Regions from separate parts of the Enterobacter sp. ECC_219_Taxon_10 genome, predicted to be linked through region 2. Evidence: riboswitches for the same ligand, from Rfam matches in the RefSeq annotation. Region 2 holds a riboswitch; each other region holds the start of a gene.

Evidence for each region. Region 2 has a riboswitch for thiamine pyrophosphate ahead of thiM (hydroxyethylthiazole kinase). Riboswitches for the same ligand answer to the same signal wherever they lie in the genome.
Region 1: it holds a riboswitch for thiamine pyrophosphate, as region 2 does, so the genes downstream of both, thiB (thiamine ABC transporter substrate binding subunit) here and thiM (hydroxyethylthiazole kinase) in region 2, are expected to answer to the same signal.
Region 3: it holds a riboswitch for thiamine pyrophosphate, as region 2 does, so the genes downstream of both, thiC (phosphomethylpyrimidine synthase ThiC) here and thiM (hydroxyethylthiazole kinase) in region 2, are expected to answer to the same signal.

What each region holds. Positions count from the first base shown of each region.
Region 1 covers NZ_CM178005.1:786,714-792,142, forward strand. Annotated here, with positions in the region: gene thiP (thiamine/thiamine pyrophosphate ABC transporter permease ThiP) at 1-677, opposite strand, end outside; gene thiB (thiamine ABC transporter substrate binding subunit) at 653-1,636, opposite strand; TPP riboswitch at 1,668-1,768, opposite strand; gene sgrR (HTH-type transcriptional regulator SgrR) at 1,805-3,460, opposite strand; gene sgrT (glucose uptake inhibitor SgrT) at 3,549-3,701, shown strand; gene AC4ICF_RS03690 (sugar efflux transporter) at 3,822-5,000, shown strand; gene leuD (3-isopropylmalate dehydratase small subunit) at 5,087-5,429, opposite strand, start outside.
Region 2 covers NZ_CM178005.1:3,254,803-3,260,231, reverse strand. Annotated here, with positions in the region: gene AC4ICF_RS15530 (hypothetical protein) at 1-174, opposite strand, end outside; gene AC4ICF_RS15525 (YadA C-terminal domain-containing protein) at 324-1,412, opposite strand; TPP riboswitch at 2,058-2,154, shown strand; gene thiM (hydroxyethylthiazole kinase) at 2,190-2,960, shown strand; gene thiD (bifunctional hydroxymethylpyrimidine kinase/phosphomethylpyrimidine kinase) at 2,957-3,757, shown strand; gene AC4ICF_RS15510 (GntR family transcriptional regulator) at 3,800-4,546, shown strand; gene AC4ICF_RS15505 (PfkB family carbohydrate kinase) at 4,520-5,429, opposite strand, start outside.
Region 3 covers NZ_CM178005.1:251,153-256,581, reverse strand. Annotated here, with positions in the region: gene nfi (deoxyribonuclease V) at 1-40, opposite strand, end outside; gene hemE (uroporphyrinogen decarboxylase) at 50-1,114, opposite strand; gene nudC (NAD(+) diphosphatase) at 1,153-1,926, opposite strand; gene AC4ICF_RS01100 (Rsd/AlgQ family anti-sigma factor) at 2,022-2,519, shown strand; TPP riboswitch at 2,574-2,685, shown strand; gene thiC (phosphomethylpyrimidine synthase ThiC) at 2,764-4,659, shown strand; gene thiE (thiamine phosphate synthase) at 4,659-5,294, shown strand; gene AC4ICF_RS01085 (HesA/MoeB/ThiF family protein) at 5,287-5,429, shown strand, end outside.

The DNA of each region.
Region 1 (5,429 bases), 2.5 Mb from region 2:
ATGGTGGTGGCCTGCGGCCCGCCGCCGAGCGAAAGCACGGTGGCAAAGCTGGCGAAGCAGAGCATAAAGATTAGCGCGGCCACCGGGGCAATCTGACGTCGCAGCCACGGCCATTCGACAAAGTGGAAGAACGACCAGCCGCGCATGCCGAGCTGAGCCGCAATCTGGCGCTGTTCGCCGGGAATGTTTTCCAGCGCCTGTAAAAAGAGGCGCGTCGCCATCGGCATATTGAAGAAAATGTGCGCCAGCAGGATGCCCTTCAGCCCGTAAGGGGAAAAGGTCCACTCCAGCCCCAAAGATGCAAAGAGCGAAGCCAGCCAGCCCTGACGACCGTAGACGCTCAGAATGCCAAAAACGGCCACCAGAACTGGCAGGATCAGCGTCATGGCGCACAGGCGCAGCAGAGCCTGCCTGCCGGGAAAACGCCGGCGGTACAGCGCTCGCGCGAGGAAAATGGCCGGGATCGCTGACAGCAGCGCAGAAAGAAACGCCTGCCAGAAAGAGAACCGGATAACGTGCCAGAGATAGCTGTCGTGCCAGAGCGCGAGCAGATCGCTCTCTGGCGCATTAAACCACAACGCAAGGAATGCCCCCAGGCTGACCACCACCATCAGCATGGCGGCGAGCAGACCGGGGATTAACCAGCCGGGAATTAACGGCTGACGGCGCGTTGCCATTCACTTACCCATGCTGCACGCTGCGCGGCGACCTGCTGCGGCGTAAATTCCAGCGAGGTTGTTGGTTTGGTCAACTGCTCGAAACCTGCGGGCAGCGCAACGCTGGTGACCGGATACATCCAGTTGCCTGCGGGAACCGCATTCTGGAACGCCGGTGAAACCATGAACTTCAGGAACTTCTCGGCCAGCTCCGGCTGTTTGCTGGCGGCGGTACGCGCTGCCACTTCCACCTGCAGATAGTGCCCTTCAGCAAAATTCGCGGCGGCGTAGTTATCTTTCTTCTCAGCGATGATGTGGTAGGCCGGAGAGGTGGTGTAGCTCAGCACCAGATCGCTTTCGCCTTTCAGGAACAGGCCGTAGGCTTCGCTCCAGCCCTTGGTCACGGTGACGGTTTTGGCGGCCAGTTTCTGCCACGCTTCCGGCGCTTTATCTCCATAGACTTTCTGCATCCACAGCAGCAGGCCCAGACCCGGCGTGCTGGTACGCGGATCTTCATAGATCACGCGCCACTTCTGGTCACTTTCCACCAGCTCTTTCAGGCTTTTCGGCGGGTTTTTCAGCTTATTTTTGTCGTAAACAAAAGCAAAATAGCCGTAATCGAACGGCACAAAGGTGTCGTTTTTCCAGCCGCCCGGCACGTTGACGGCATCTGCCGCCACGCCGCTTTTGGCAAACAGTTTGGTTTGCGTCGCGGCTTCCAGCAGGTTGTTATCCAGCCCGAGCACCACGTCGGCCTTGCTGTTTTTCCCTTCCATGCGCAGACGGTTGAGCAGCGACACGCCATCTTCCAGCGCCACGAACTTCAGCTCGCAGTTGCAGTCGGCTTCAAAGGCTTTTTTTACCACCGGGCCAGGGCCCCAGTCGGCGGAGAAGGAGTCGTAGGTGTAGACCGTCAGGACGGGTTTCGCGAAAGCAGGCAGCGCAAACAGCGCCAGCAGGGGGAAAACTTTTTTTAACACTTTGCACCTCAGAGTTGAGTGGCAAAGGATTTTGAGCGACAGCCTCAAATCCCTTCGCCGGCGTTATCCGGATCAGGTTCGACGGGTATTATCTCAGCGCACATCTGTGATGCAGCACCCCGTTGAGAACGGCGCTATTGTAATGATTTGGTGAATATTACGAAAGCGTTATGGTTCCGGCGGCGCAAACCAGGCGGATTTAAAATCAAACCAGCCCAGGGTGTTCATCCGCAGGCCGCGCATGCTGCGCTGTCCCTGGATCAGCAGCCAGTGGTGGATCAACGGTACGATCGTCTGCCCGGCCAGCAGCTCCTGGCACCATGCGGCCAGATCCATTTCGCCTGCCCGCCACTTCGCGGCGTCCTGCTGCCAGTCCCGGTTGATACAGTGCTGAATGAGGGGCACTTCATACAGGTGAGAAAAGAGCGAGAAATCAAGCGGCAGCGTGAAGTTGGCGCTATTGAGCCAGATATCGCTGACGACATCCCCGCGGTGCCATTCATCATAGTCGACTTCCTGTATCGCCAGTGTCACGCCTTCGGCCGCCAGCAGCTTGCTCATAATCTTCGCGATAAAACGGTGCTCAATGTGATCGCGATAGTAGCTGAGGGTGATGGTCTCCAGCCCGGCAGGTTTTCCACTGCGCACCGGCTGAGCATGGTGCCAGCGCGGAAGCAGGCCATATGCCGGGAACCACCAGGTCTGGTATTGCTCCTCTGCGTGATAAATCAGGTTAGCCGGGGCCAGAACATGGCTGATCCACGTGCGGACGTCGTGGTTTGCTCCGCGGTGGCTGCGGCTGTCAAAGAGCAAGTAGTAACAGCCCTCCTCCAGGCGACTTTCGAACGCCTTTTCGCTTGTTGTGGGGCCTTCCAGCGTCAGGCCTGCGCTCAGCTCTTCGTTGAGATCCGGTAATACCCAGACGTTCACTTCGTCGATCAGCGCCCGATAGCCAAAATAGTCATCAAAGGCGCGGATTTTGAGCTGGTTGTTGGTATTGCGCGTCACGGAGTAGGGGCCCGTGCCAATCGGCAGGCTGGCAAAATTGTTCAGCGATCGCCATTCGCCGGGCAGGATCATTGAGGGCACATAGCCCAGCAGCCACGGCAGCCATCTGTCCGGCTGCGACAGTTCAATGTCCAGCGTCCAGGCCGTGGGGGAGTGGATCCGCGAGACGTGCGAATAGAGCGGAAGCGTGCGGGCGCGTTCCAGAGAGGTGATGACGTCACTCATCTCCAGCTCGCGTCCGTGGTGGAAGTGAATGCCCGGGCGTAAAAAGAAACGCCAGTGCAGGGGGGAAAGCTGCTGCCAGTGGTGCGCGATGTCCGCTTCCAGTTCCCCGTTTTCCTCATTTATTTTCGTCAGGCCGCTGAATATCTGCCGGGCCATATGGGTTTCAGAACGACGTAACGCCGTGCCGGGCAACAGGTTTTTCATTGGCCGATAGTAGAGCACCCGCATAATGTGGCGGCCCTGACGAAAGCTGCGCCCCAGATGCGAGACCAGCATCTGGCGCACGGCGGCCTTGTCGCCCACCAGCTGGACCAGCTGATCGATGCGATCCTGCTCCAGCAGATCCTCCGCCCGCTGTTGCTGCAGCGCCAGACCAGTATAGAGGAAGGTTAAGCGAGAGCGCTTGCCGCGTCCGGCCTCGGCCTCCCAGCTTAGCCAGCCCTGCTGCTGCATGGTGTTGAGCAACGTGCGCATATGGCGGCGAGAGCAGTTGAGAAGTTCTGCCAGCTCGTTAAGCGTGGTCTCCTGCGATTGACCCTCGCAGCACTGCCACAGGCGGATAAATTGTTGTTGCAGTCGACCGGATGGCATAAAAGAGGAACTCCTGACAAAAAATCAGCAATTTATTAATCCCTATATTAGGCCAATAATGCTTTCCGATGAAGTGAGGAGGTAAATTATGAAGAGGTCTACCGCACGTCAGTTTTATCAGCAGTACTTTTCAGCGACAAAAGGATCGTCCTGGCTGGCCCGCCAGTGTGCAGAGCAACGGCTGAAAATATTGGAAGAACTGATGCAGTGGGACGTTACGAAACCGACCTCTTCCCGCTAACTCGCCTCGATCATGTGTGACTGAGTATTGGTGTTTATCACCCGCCAGCAAAATGTTTTTGCTGGCTTTTTTCGTTTATTCTTTCACCCAATTTCGATTCGCTTTCACAAGGACTTGCGCATGCTGTGGTTGATGACGATGGGGCGCCGCCTGAATGGCGTATATGCCGCTTTTATGCTGGTGGCCTTTATGATGGGCGTGGCGGGGGCCCTACAGGCACCGACGCTGAGCCTGTTCCTCAGCCGCGAGGTGGGCGCACAGCCGTTTTGGGTTGGCCTGTTTTATACCGTCAACGCCATTGCCGGGATCCTCGTTAGCCTGGGACTGGCGAAACGATCGGACAGCCAGGGCGATCGCCGCAGGCTGATCCTCTTTTGCTGCGCGATGGCCGTGGGCAACGCGCTGCTTTTTGCCTTTAACCGTCACTACCTGACGCTCATTACCTGCGGCGTGCTGCTGGCCTCTCTTGCCAATACCGCCATGCCGCAGCTGTTCGCGCTGGCCCGTGAATACGCCGACAGCTCGGCGCGGGAGGTGGTTATGTTCAGCTCGGTGATGCGTGCGCAGCTCTCTCTTGCATGGGTCATCGGCCCGCCGCTGGCCTTCATGCTGGCGCTGAACTATGGCTTTACGGTCATGTTTTCGATCGCGGCAGGCATTTTTATTATTAGCCTGGCGCTGATTGCCTTTGCGCTGCCGTCCGTCGCTCGGATTGAGCAGACGACGGATAAGCCCATCACGCAGGTGAGCGGCTGGCAGGATAAAAACGTCCGCATGCTGTTTATTGCCTCCACGCTGATGTGGACCTGCAACACCATGTACATCATTGATATGCCGCTGTGGATCAGCAGCGATCTGGGCCTGCCGGACAAGCTTGCCGGGATCTTAATGGGCACAGCTGCCGGGCTGGAAATTCCAGCGATGATTCTGGCGGGGTATTACGTGAAGCGCTTCGGAAAGCGTCGGATGATGATCGTCGCCGTGGCGGCCGGGGTGCTGTTTTACGCGGGACTGATCCTTTTCCATTCGCGTGAAGCGCTGCTTGCGCTGCAGCTGTTTAACGCTGTGTTTATTGGTATCGTTGCCGGGATCGGCATGCTCTGGTTCCAGGATCTTATGCCCGGACGCGCAGGCTCTGCGACCACGCTTTTTACCAACAGCATTTCGACGGGCGTTATTCTGGCGGGGGTGATTCAGGGGGCGCTGGCGCAAAGCTATGGCCATGCCTCGGTTTACTGGGTGATTGCGGCGATTTCGGTGGTTACGCTTGGGCTGACCTGCCGGGTCAAGGATGTTTGATTCCGGGAGGTGGCTTCACGAAATGAGACGATTGTCTGACAGGTATCGGAGGGAAGCAGTGGCCCGCCTGCAGCGGGCCACTGCTTTTAGCCCATAAACGCAGGCTGTTTTTTCTCGTACGCGGAGATGGCGTCCTCGTGCTGGAGCGTCAGGCCAATGCTGTCCAGACCGTTCAGCATGCAGTGGCGACGGAAGGCATCGATGCTGAAGCTGTAGGTCTTATCCCCGGCTTTCACCACTTCCCCTTCCAGATCCACCTCAAACGCCATGCCCGGGTTCGCCTTAACCAGCGCGAACAATTCATCGACCTGCTCGTCGCTCAGCGTCACCGGCAGCAACTGATTGTTGAAGCTGTTGCCGTAAAAGATATCCGCGAAGCTCGGGGCGATAACTACCTTAAAGCCGTAGTCGGTCAACGCCCATGGCGCA
Region 2 (5,429 bases):
TGCATTTTGTGCGGATTCATTGTAGGCATTCTGGCGGTTTTGCTCAGCCAGGTAGCAGGTATCTTTGCTGATCCCCTGGCGCTCGCAATCGGCCATGCGCTGAGCAGATGAAGTACACGCAGAAAGCAGGATGGCAGCACCAGCTATTAATACCGCCAGGAGTGACTTTTTCATTTCAAAAATACCTTAATACGATAGAAGGATGTTTAATAACCGCAAATATAATAAGCCTGATACATAATACCTAACCATGCGCCAACGATAATAAGCATCAGGTACAATATTACAGAGATAGCAATGTATTTTGTCATGCTGCTTATTTATTAAAAACCGATCCCTACGCCGACTGAAGCACCCATGTTATTTGCGGTATCATCAGAGAAGCTCACTTTACCAATCATATGTTCGTTAAAGTTAACAGACGCCCCAACCGCTAAAGCGCTTTCACCGTTGTACGTCGCACCGCCAGCCGAGAACATCACGCGCTGATTTGTTTGCACCTGTGGTAAACCGGCCATCGCCATCGCGCCGCTGATACCTGCGTTTGCTTCCTTCTTATTATTATCGACTTCCTCACGCAGCGATTTAAATTGCTGGTTAGTGTTGTTATTCAGTGCCTGTAATGTCTGTTTGGTCGCCTGCAGCTCCTGAGCCTCGGCCGTAACCGCCTGGCTATTAGTAGCGACTTTAGCCTGTGTTGCCGTGTCTACCTGCGTGCGTGTCACGGTGGTCATCACGCCATTTTTTCCATCTTTGCCGTCCTGACCGTCTTTACCATTCGCTCCGTCACGTCCGTTAATTCCGGCAACGCCCTGTGCACCTGTCGCGCCGGTATCGCCTTTATCACCCTTAGCGCCGTCTTTTCCATCAACGCCGTTAGTTGGTTTTGGCGCATTCTCAAGAGCTAACAGGCGGCCATCTTGTATACCGTTAGTAGCTTCAACAGTTGCAAGGCGGCTATCTTGCAAGTTGTTAATAGTTTCAATATTAGTAATTGCTGCTCCGTTAGTCAGCACGCCCTGTAACGCCGCATCACCTTTTTTATTAGCGGTGTCAGCAAGAGCGCCTGCTAATTTAGCTTCCTGATCGACACCAGAAACAGAAGTCTGAAGAGAGGAAATATCATTGGCGTTAGTGTTGATATTATTTTTACTTACGTTGATCTCGTCTTGCATGCGATCGCGATCGCCTTGTAAGTTATAGATTTGCCCGTCTTGCGTTACATTTTCAGCTTTCATGTTATCCAGATTATAAGCGGTATTATTAGTTCCGTGAATCTGGATAAAAGTACCTGAATTGAATACGTTATCGTAAAGGTTAACGTTTACATCAGCTGCTTGAGTTACATTCATAGAGCCAGTAAAAATAACACCAAATACAAAAGCAGCAACGGCATTTTTAACAACTTTCATTTGAAAAGCACTCATCATTTAAAAAGTCAAAATGGGTAAGGCTAGCTATCCTGGCGTGTTGATGTAACGTCTGGTTACGCCTGATTAAAAATAACGGGGTTACGTAGAATTTTGAATAAATCACTTAATTCGTAACGTGCAGCAACTATCAATTAATGCGAGCTTTTGGATATTGATCTAAATCATAAATGGCATGAATAGCTAAAGTGGATTTGTAAGGGGTGACGCAAAATATCTCAATGTTTACATTAACTTATAAGGCGTTCAGTCAAATGCGCGTTTCACGTTAAGCCCTTGATTGAGAGGCTAAATGTTTAGCGGGGTTAAACGGTTTGGAACTCACTTTTTATTTCATTCGAAATAAGTATTAATGATTAATGAAACATAAAATAGACTGACTGAAAGCGAAAAAAATTTATCCGGGTAAAGTTCTTTCTTAACCGCTAAAAAAGAGGGGTGTTTTTTGGATGTAATGAAAATGTTATAGAAAATGGTGTTGATTCAAAGGAGTGGCATGATAGCCCTGTAATTATCGCTGCTAGCCTTCTCTTTCCCTCTTCCTCTGGGTGAAGAAGAGATCCCCGACAGGACGCTTGCGTCAGCAAGTAACTTCCCCTAATCTGGCAAAAAGTAAGTCAATTCTTACCAAATGACTCGGGGTGCCCTTCTTTGTGAAGGCTGAGAAATACCCGTATTACCTGATCTGGATAATGCCAGCGTAGGGAAGTCAGATGCCTTCCCGGTCATCGCTTCTTCACGCAAGGCAGGAGCGAACCCATGCAGCCTGACCTGCTCGATTTACACGTTTTACACCACTTCCGCACCCGTTGTCCGCTTACCCATTGTATGACCAACGATGTCGTACAGACCTTTACGGCCAACGTTTTGCTGGCACTTGGCGCATCCCCTGCAATGGTGGTTGAGGCCGAAGAGGCTGAACAGTTCGCCGCCGTCGCTGACGCGCTGCTGGTTAACGTCGGGACGCTGACTGCGCCGCGCGCGCAGGCGATGCGTCGGGCAATAGAAAGCGCCGTAGCGGCAGGCAAGCCCTGGACGCTGGATCCGGTTGCCGTGGGCGCCCTGACGTTCCGCACCCGTTTTTGCCATCAAATCCTTGCCCTGCAACCGGCCGCCATTCGCGGCAACGCTTCAGAAATCCTGGCTCTGGCGGGAATGAGCGCGGGCGGGCGCGGCGTCGATACAACCGACACCGCGGCCAGCGCGCTACCTGCCGCTCAGGCGCTGGCCCGGCAAACCAATGCCATCATAGTGGTCACCGGTGAGGTGGATTACATCACTGATGGGCAACGCACCCGCACGGTTACGGGAGGTGATCCGCTGATGACCCGCGTGGTGGGAACCGGATGCGCGCTTTCTGCCGTCGTAGCGGCCAGCTGTTCGCTGCCGGGGGACAGGCTGGATAACGTTGCCGCCGCCTGCGGATGGATGAAGCGAGCCGGAACGGCAGCCGTTACGCGCTCGCGCGGGCCAGGCAGTTTTGCCGCCGCGTTCCTGGATGAACTTTACACACTGGAGGAGCAGGCATGAAGCGGATTAACGCCCTGACCATAGCCGGCACCGATCCCAGCGGCGGCGCGGGCATCCAGGCCGATCTGAAAACCTTCTCGGCCCTTGGCGCGTACGGCTGCTCAGTGATTACCGCGCTGGTGGCACAAAACACGCGCGGCGTGCAGTCGGTCTACCGCATCGAGCCGGATTTTGTTGCCGCGCAGCTGGATTCGGTGTTCAGCGATGTGCGTATTGATACCACCAAGATCGGCATGCTGGCCGAAACGGACATTGTGGAAGCGGTGGCCGAACGGCTTAAACGCTATCAGGTGCAAAATGTGGTGCTGGATACCGTCATGCTGGCAAAAAGCGGCGATCCGCTGCTCTCCGCCTCCGCCGTCGAGACGCTGCGCAATAAGCTGCTGCCGCAGGTAGCGCTCATCACGCCCAATCTTCCGGAAGCCGCCGCGCTGCTGGGCGCGCCGCACGCGCAAACTGAACGGGAAATGAAAGAGCAGGGCAATGCGCTGCTGGCGATGGGCTGCGGGGCGGTGCTGATGAAGGGCGGGCATCTGGATGATGCTGAAAGCCCGGACTGGCTTTTTACCCGTGACGGCGAATTGCGGTTTACCGCCCCGCGCGTGCAGACCAAAAACACCCACGGCACGGGGTGCACCCTCTCAGCCGCGCTGGCGGCGCTGCGCCCGCGGCATGACGGCTGGGCCGATACGGTACGCGAAGCGAAAACCTGGCTTTCGGCGGCGCTGGCAAAAGCCGATACTCTGGAAGTCGGTCACGGTATTGGGCCGGTTCATCATTTTCATGCGTGGTGGTAACCCAGTATACTGGCAGGAAACACCACGCCTGAGAAAACAGAGATGGAACAAGCGCATACCCGGTTAATCGCTCAACTGACTGAACGGATCGCCGCGCCTGACAACACGCCGCTTTACCTGAAATTTGCCGAAACGGTAAAAAACGCGGTGCGCAGCGGGGTGCTGGAGCACGGGAACATTTTGCCCGGCGAGCGCGATCTGAGCCAGTTAACCGGCGTGTCGCGGATCACCGTGCGCAAAGCGATGCAGGCGCTGGAAGCCGAGGGGGTTGTGACGCGTGCCCGGGGTTACGGCACGCAAATTAACAACATCTTCGAATACTCGCTCAAGGAAGCGCGCGGTTTCTCTCAGCAGGTGGTGCTGCGCGGCAAAACGCCAAACACGCTGTGGGTCAATAAACGCGTGGTGAAATGCCCGGAAGAGGTGGCGGGCCACCTGTCGCTGGAGCCGAACAGCGACGTCTTTTTGCTGAAGCGCATTCGCTATGTGGATGACGATGCGGTGTCGATTGAAGAGTCCTGGGTACCGGTCGGGCTCATTCCCGATCCGGATGCGATAGGGATTTCGCTGTACGACTACTTCCGCAGTCAGAATATCTTCCCGCAGCGCACCCGTTCTCGGGTCAGCGCCCGCATGCCGGACAGCGAGTTTCAGGCGCACATTAAGATGGACGAAAAAATACCGGTGCTGGTGATCAAGCAGGTTGCGCTTGACCAGCAGCACCGGCCGATTGAGTACAGCATCAGCTACTGTCGCAGCGATCTATACGTCTTTGTGTGCGAGGAGTAACTCCTCACGCGTGGGCGCGCAATCCCCGCCGCGGTGGCTGACCACCCAGGACGCCACGGCATTCCCCAGCAGAACGGCGTCTGCCAGTGACCATCCCGCCGCCAGCCCGGCAAGCGTGCCGCCCGCGTGGCTGTCGCCTGCACCAATGGTGTCCACCACCGTGGCGGGAAACGCCGGAACAACGCCCGATACGGCACCGTCATACCATGTAGCACCGTCTTTATCGTGGCGCACAATCAGCGCGGCGCCGAAGCGCTGCTGCCACACCTCACCCAGGTGTTCAGCCTCCACACCCAGCCTTTCAGCAGCGAGCTCCGCTTCCTGACGATTAAGCGACACGATCGGTTTACAGGCCATAATCCGCGTCATCAGAGCGTCGGGAATATCCGCGATGCGCGGGCCGAAATCGATAAGCGCCGTCACGTCCTGCAGCCCTTCCAGCCAGCCCGTCAGTAGCTCGCCGCACGGCGAGGCCAACTGGTAGCCGGAGAGATAAACCAGACTGTTTTGCGGAACGTTTAGCTCGTCAAGCCAGCGCTGCTGCCACTGGTTCTCGACGCCGCTAAAGGACATAAAGGTGCGCTCGCCGTCAGGCTCCACCAGCGCCAGACACCAGCCGTTGTCGCCGGTTTCAGCCTCCACGGCGCTGCGCAGATCCTGCTTCGCCATCGCGTTGCGGATAATATCCGCCCACACGCCGTGGCCGACGGGAAGGGCGTTTTGCGCCACAATGCCGAGCCGTTTCAGGGCGATGGCGATATTCAGCGCGCAGCCGCCAATATTTACCCCCTGCTGTTTAAGCTCGATATCACACCCGCGCCAGGGCAGGGCGTAGGCGTCGGCGATGACGTCAATTACCGCCGCGCCCAGCACCGTCACCGGG
Region 3 (5,429 bases), 1.9 Mb from region 2:
CCAGTTCGATTTGCTGAGCGCGTAGCGACGCGAGATCCATAACCTCTCCTTACTTGTGATACTGGGCTGAAAGCCGATGCACCGCCTCCACAAATACGCCTGCGTGTTCTGGCGGCACATCCTGATGGATGCCGTGGCCGAGGTTAAACACGTGGCCTTCACCCTGGCCGAAACCAGACAGTATAGTCGACACTTCTTCTTCAATGCGGGCTGGCGGCGCATAGAGCATGGACGGATCCATATTGCCCTGCAGCGCCACTTTATCGCCCACGCGACGGCGCGCTTCGGCGATATCGGTGGTCCAGTCGAGGCCCAGCGCGTCGCAGCCGGTTGCCGCCATCGCTTCCAGCCACTGGCCGCCACCTTTGGTGAACAGCGTCACCGGCACGCGGCGGCCTTCGTTTTCACGCAGCAGGCCGTCGACGATTTTGTGCATGTAGTACAGGGAGAACTGCTGATAATCGCGCCCGGTCAGCACGCCGCCCCAGGTATCGAAAATCATCACCGACTGCGCGCCCGCTTTAATCTGCGCGTTCAGATAGAGGGTGACACTCTTCGCCAGCTTGTCGAGCAGCGCATGCAGGGCCAGCGGCTCGGCGTACATCATCTTTTTAATCATGGTGAAGGCTTTGCTGCTGCCCCCTTCAACCATATAGGTCGCCAGCGTCCACGGGCTGCCGGAGAAGCCAATCAGCGGCACTTCACCTTTCAGCTCACGGCGAATGGTGCGTACGGCGTTCATCACGTAGCCCAGCTCGCCTTCCGGATCGGGGATCGGCAGCTTATCCACGTCGGCTTTGCTTTTGATTGGGGAGGTGAAGCGCGGGCCTTCGCCGGTTTCAAAATAGAGCCCAAGGCCCATGGCGTCCGGAATGGTGAGAATGTCCGAAAAGAGAATGGCGGCATCCAGCGGGAAGCGGCGCAGCGGCTGGAGCGTTACTTCACAGGCCAGCTCGGCATTTTTGCACAGCGACATAAAATCACCCGCCTGCGCGCGCGTGGCTTTGTACTCTGGCAGATAGCGTCCCGCCTGGCGCATCATCCACACCGGGGTGACATCAACGGGCTGGCGCAGCAGCGCACGCAGATAACGATCGTTCTTCAGTTCGGTCATTTTTGCAGTTCCTTAAGCGTCATGGCCTCAGTGTAACACTACTCATACTCGGCCCGACACATCGCCACGGTATCTTCTATCAGCCGACGCGCCACCGTACCCGGTGGGGGTAAAAGAGGCAGATCGTCATAACGATACCAGTTTGCCTCCAGCAGCTCTTTCTGGTCGATAACGATCTCGCCGCTATCATATTCAGCCATAAACGCCGTCATCAGCGACATCGGGAACGGCCACGGCTGCGAGGTGACGTAGCGCAGGTTTTTCACCTTGATTCCGCTCTCTTCCATCACCTCGCGCGCTACCGCCTGCTCCAGCGTTTCGCCCACCTCGACGAACCCGGCGAGGACGGTATGAATGCCGTTGCGATGGCGGGTATGCTGCGCCAGCAGGATGGAATCGTCGCGCCGGATGGCGACGATGATGCACGGCGCGATCTGCGGATAATAACGTTCACGGCAGTGGCCGCAGAGCAGCGCCCACTCGGTTTTGCTTGGGTGCATGGTATGCCCGCAATAGCCGCAGTATTTGTGCGAGCGATAAAACTCCGCCAGTTGCACGCCCCGCCCCGCGAGCTGGAACAGTCCCGCATCCAGATCAAGCACCTGGCGAACGGATCCCATATCCTGACGACGCGCTTGTTGGATCAACCATACGGGCTCACCCTGCCACTCGCCGATCCTGAGCGCAGGCAGGCCCACGAGATCGAACGTTTCTGCCGCACCGTAGGGTATTTCTCCACCGGGCAGCCACAACTTCTGTTCGTGACTGACGATCCACCAACCCAGATCTGATTTTTCAATAATACGATCCATATCTATTGCACTACCTTCGCTTCACTGACATGTTGTTAGCATTGTGGTTACATTTTGGATAAGTAGATCCCATTCTAAACTTTGCGGAGTCGACCATGTTAAACCAGCTAGAAAGCCTGACGGAGCGCGTTGGAGGAAGTAACACACTGGTGGATCGCTGGCTACATGTACGCAAGCATCTCCTCGTGGCGTATTACAATCTGGTCGGTCTTAAGCCTGGCAAAGAATCCTTTATGCGGCTGAACGAAAAAGCGCTGGATGATTTTTGTCAGAGCCTGGTCGACTACCTTTCCGACGGCCATTTCAACATTTATGAACGTATTATCCGCGAAATGGAAGGCACAAATCCCTGTTTAGCGGCCAGCAAACTTTGTCCACTACTGGAAGCCAATACCCAGCAGATTATGGATTACTACGATTCCACGCTCGAGAATGCCATCGATCACGATAATTATCTTGAGTTCCAGCAGGCGCTTTCCGACCTTGGCGAAGCGCTGGAAGAGCGATTCACGCTGGAAGATAAGCTGATCGCCCTCGCCCTGGATAACGGCCTGGACGTCAGCCACGAAGATAACGTCGTGCGCCCGGCTTGAGTTCTTAATCGTTAACGAGTAATTTACAACCATTCGCCCCTCTACGGAGGGGGATTTTTCTTGTCGGAGTGCCCAGCGCCTGAACGCGCGGGCTGAGACCGTTAATTCGGGATCCGCGGAACCTGATCAGGCTAATACCTGCGAAGGGAACAAGAGTTACACTGCTGTTGAATCGCCCCTGGGCGATCTTCTCTTGCTTCATCCGTCGTCTGACAAGCCATGTCCTTCACTTTTGGAATGAGCTATGTCTATCGCTAAATTGACCCGTCGCGAACAGCGCGAACACGCCCAACGCTTCATCGATACCCTGGAAGGGACCGCCTTCCCAAACTCGAAACGTATCTACATCACCGGCTCGCAGGCCGATATCCGCGTGCCGATGCGTGAAATCCAGCTTAGCCCGACGCTTATTGGCGGCAGCAAAGAGAACCCGCAGTACGAAGACAACGAAGCCGTGCCGGTGTATGACACCTCAGGCCCGTACGGCGATCCTGATGTTGCCATCAACGTCCAACAGGGCCTGGCAAAGCTACGCCAGCCGTGGATTGACGCGCGTAACGACTGCGAAGAGCTGAGCGTGCGCAGCTCTGCGTATACCAAAGAACGTCTGGCCGACGACGGTCTGGACGAGCTGCGCTTTACCGGCCTGCTGACGCCAAAACGCGCCAGAGCGGGCAAATGCGTGACCCAGTTGCACTACGCGCGCCAAGGGATCGTCACGCCGGAGATGGAGTTCATCGCCATCCGTGAAAACATGGGTCGCGAGCGCATCCGCAGCGAAGTGCTACGCCACCAGCATCCGGGCGAAGGCTTTGGCGCTCGCCTGCCGGAAAACATCACCCCGGAGTTTGTGCGTGACGAAGTGGCCGCCGGCCGCGCCATTATCCCCGCCAACATTAACCATCCGGAATCCGAGCCGATGATTATTGGCCGCAATTTCCTGGTGAAGGTCAATGCCAACATCGGCAACTCGGCGGTGACGTCATCCATCGAAGAAGAGGTGGAAAAGCTGGTCTGGTCAACGCGCTGGGGCGCGGATACGGTAATGGATCTTTCTACTGGCCGCTACATCCACGAAACCCGCGAATGGATCCTGCGTAACAGCCCGGTGCCGATCGGTACCGTCCCGATTTATCAGGCGCTGGAGAAGGTCAACGGTATCGCCGAAAACCTCACCTGGGAAGCGTTCCGCGACACGCTGCTGGAGCAGGCGGAACAGGGTGTGGACTACTTCACCATTCACGCAGGCGTGCTGCTGCGCTATGTGCCGATGACGGCGAAGCGTCTGACCGGCATCGTCTCGCGCGGCGGTTCCATTATGGCGAAGTGGTGCCTGTCCCATCATCAGGAAAACTTCCTCTACGAGCACTTCCGCGAGATCTGCGAAATCTGCGCCGCCTATGACGTCTCGCTGTCGCTGGGCGACGGCCTGCGTCCGGGCTCAATTCGCGACGCCAACGACGAAGCGCAGTTTGCCGAGCTGCACACGCTGGGCGAACTGACCAAAATCGCCTGGGAGTATGACGTGCAGGTAATGATTGAAGGCCCGGGCCACGTGCCGATGCAGATGATCCGCCGCAACATGACCGAGGAGCTGGAACACTGCCACGAAGCGCCGTTCTACACCCTGGGGCCATTGACGACCGATATTGCGCCGGGCTATGACCACTTCACGTCAGGCATTGGGGCGGCAATGATCGGCTGGTTCGGCTGCGCCATGCTCTGCTACGTGACGCCGAAAGAGCACCTCGGCCTGCCTAACAAAGAGGACGTGAAGCAGGGGCTGATTACCTACAAGATTGCCGCCCACGCGGCGGATCTGGCGAAAGGCCACCCGGGTGCGCAAATCCGCGACAACGCCATGTCCAAAGCGCGCTTTGAATTCCGCTGGGAAGACCAGTTTAACCTGGCGCTCGATCCCTTCACCGCCCGCGCCTACCACGATGAAACCCTGCCGCAGGAATCGGGTAAGGTGGCGCACTTCTGCTCCATGTGCGGGCCGAAGTTCTGCTCGATGAAAATTAGCCAGGAGGTGCGCGACTACGCCGCCGCGCAGACCATTGAAGTCGGCATGGCGGACATGTCAGAAAACTTCCGCACGAAAGGCGGCGAAATCTACCTCAAAAAAGAGGAGGCGTAATGTACCAGCCTGATTTCCCCTCCGTGCCCTTCCGTTTAGGGCTCTATCCGGTGGTGGACAGCGTGGAGTGGATCGAACGCCTGCTTGAGGCCGGCGTTCGCACCCTCCAGCTGCGCATCAAGGATAAGCGCGATGAAGAGGTAGAGGCCGATGTGGTCGCCGCCATCACGCTGGGACGCCGTTACGACGCGCGTCTGTTTATCAACGATTACTGGCGACTGGCGATTAAGCACCAGGCGTATGGTGTCCATTTGGGTCAGGAGGACCTGGAAACCACCGATTTGAACGCCATCCGCCAGGCTGGCCTGCGCCTTGGCGTTTCAACACACGATGACATGGAGATCGACGTGGCGCTGACGGCCCGCCCCTCTTACATCGCGCTGGGTCACGTCTTCCCGACGCAAACCAAGCAGATGCCCTCGGCGCCGCAGGGGCTGACGCAGCTGGCGAGTCACGTTAAGCGCCTTGCCGATTACCCGACCGTCGCCATTGGCGGAATCAGCCTTGAACGCGCCCCGGCAGTGCTGGAGACCGGCGTCGGCAGTATCGCCGTCGTCAGCGCCATCACCCAGGCCGCAGACTGGCGGTCCGCCACCGAACAGCTTTTACAGCTGGCAGGAGCTGGCAATGAATGACCGCGATTTTATGCGCTACAGCCGTCAGATCCTGCTGGAAGATATCGCCATCGACGGGCAGCAAAAGCTGCTCGCCAGCCGGGTGCTGATTGTTGGCCTGGGAGGATTAGGCGCGCCCGCCGCGCTCTATCTGGC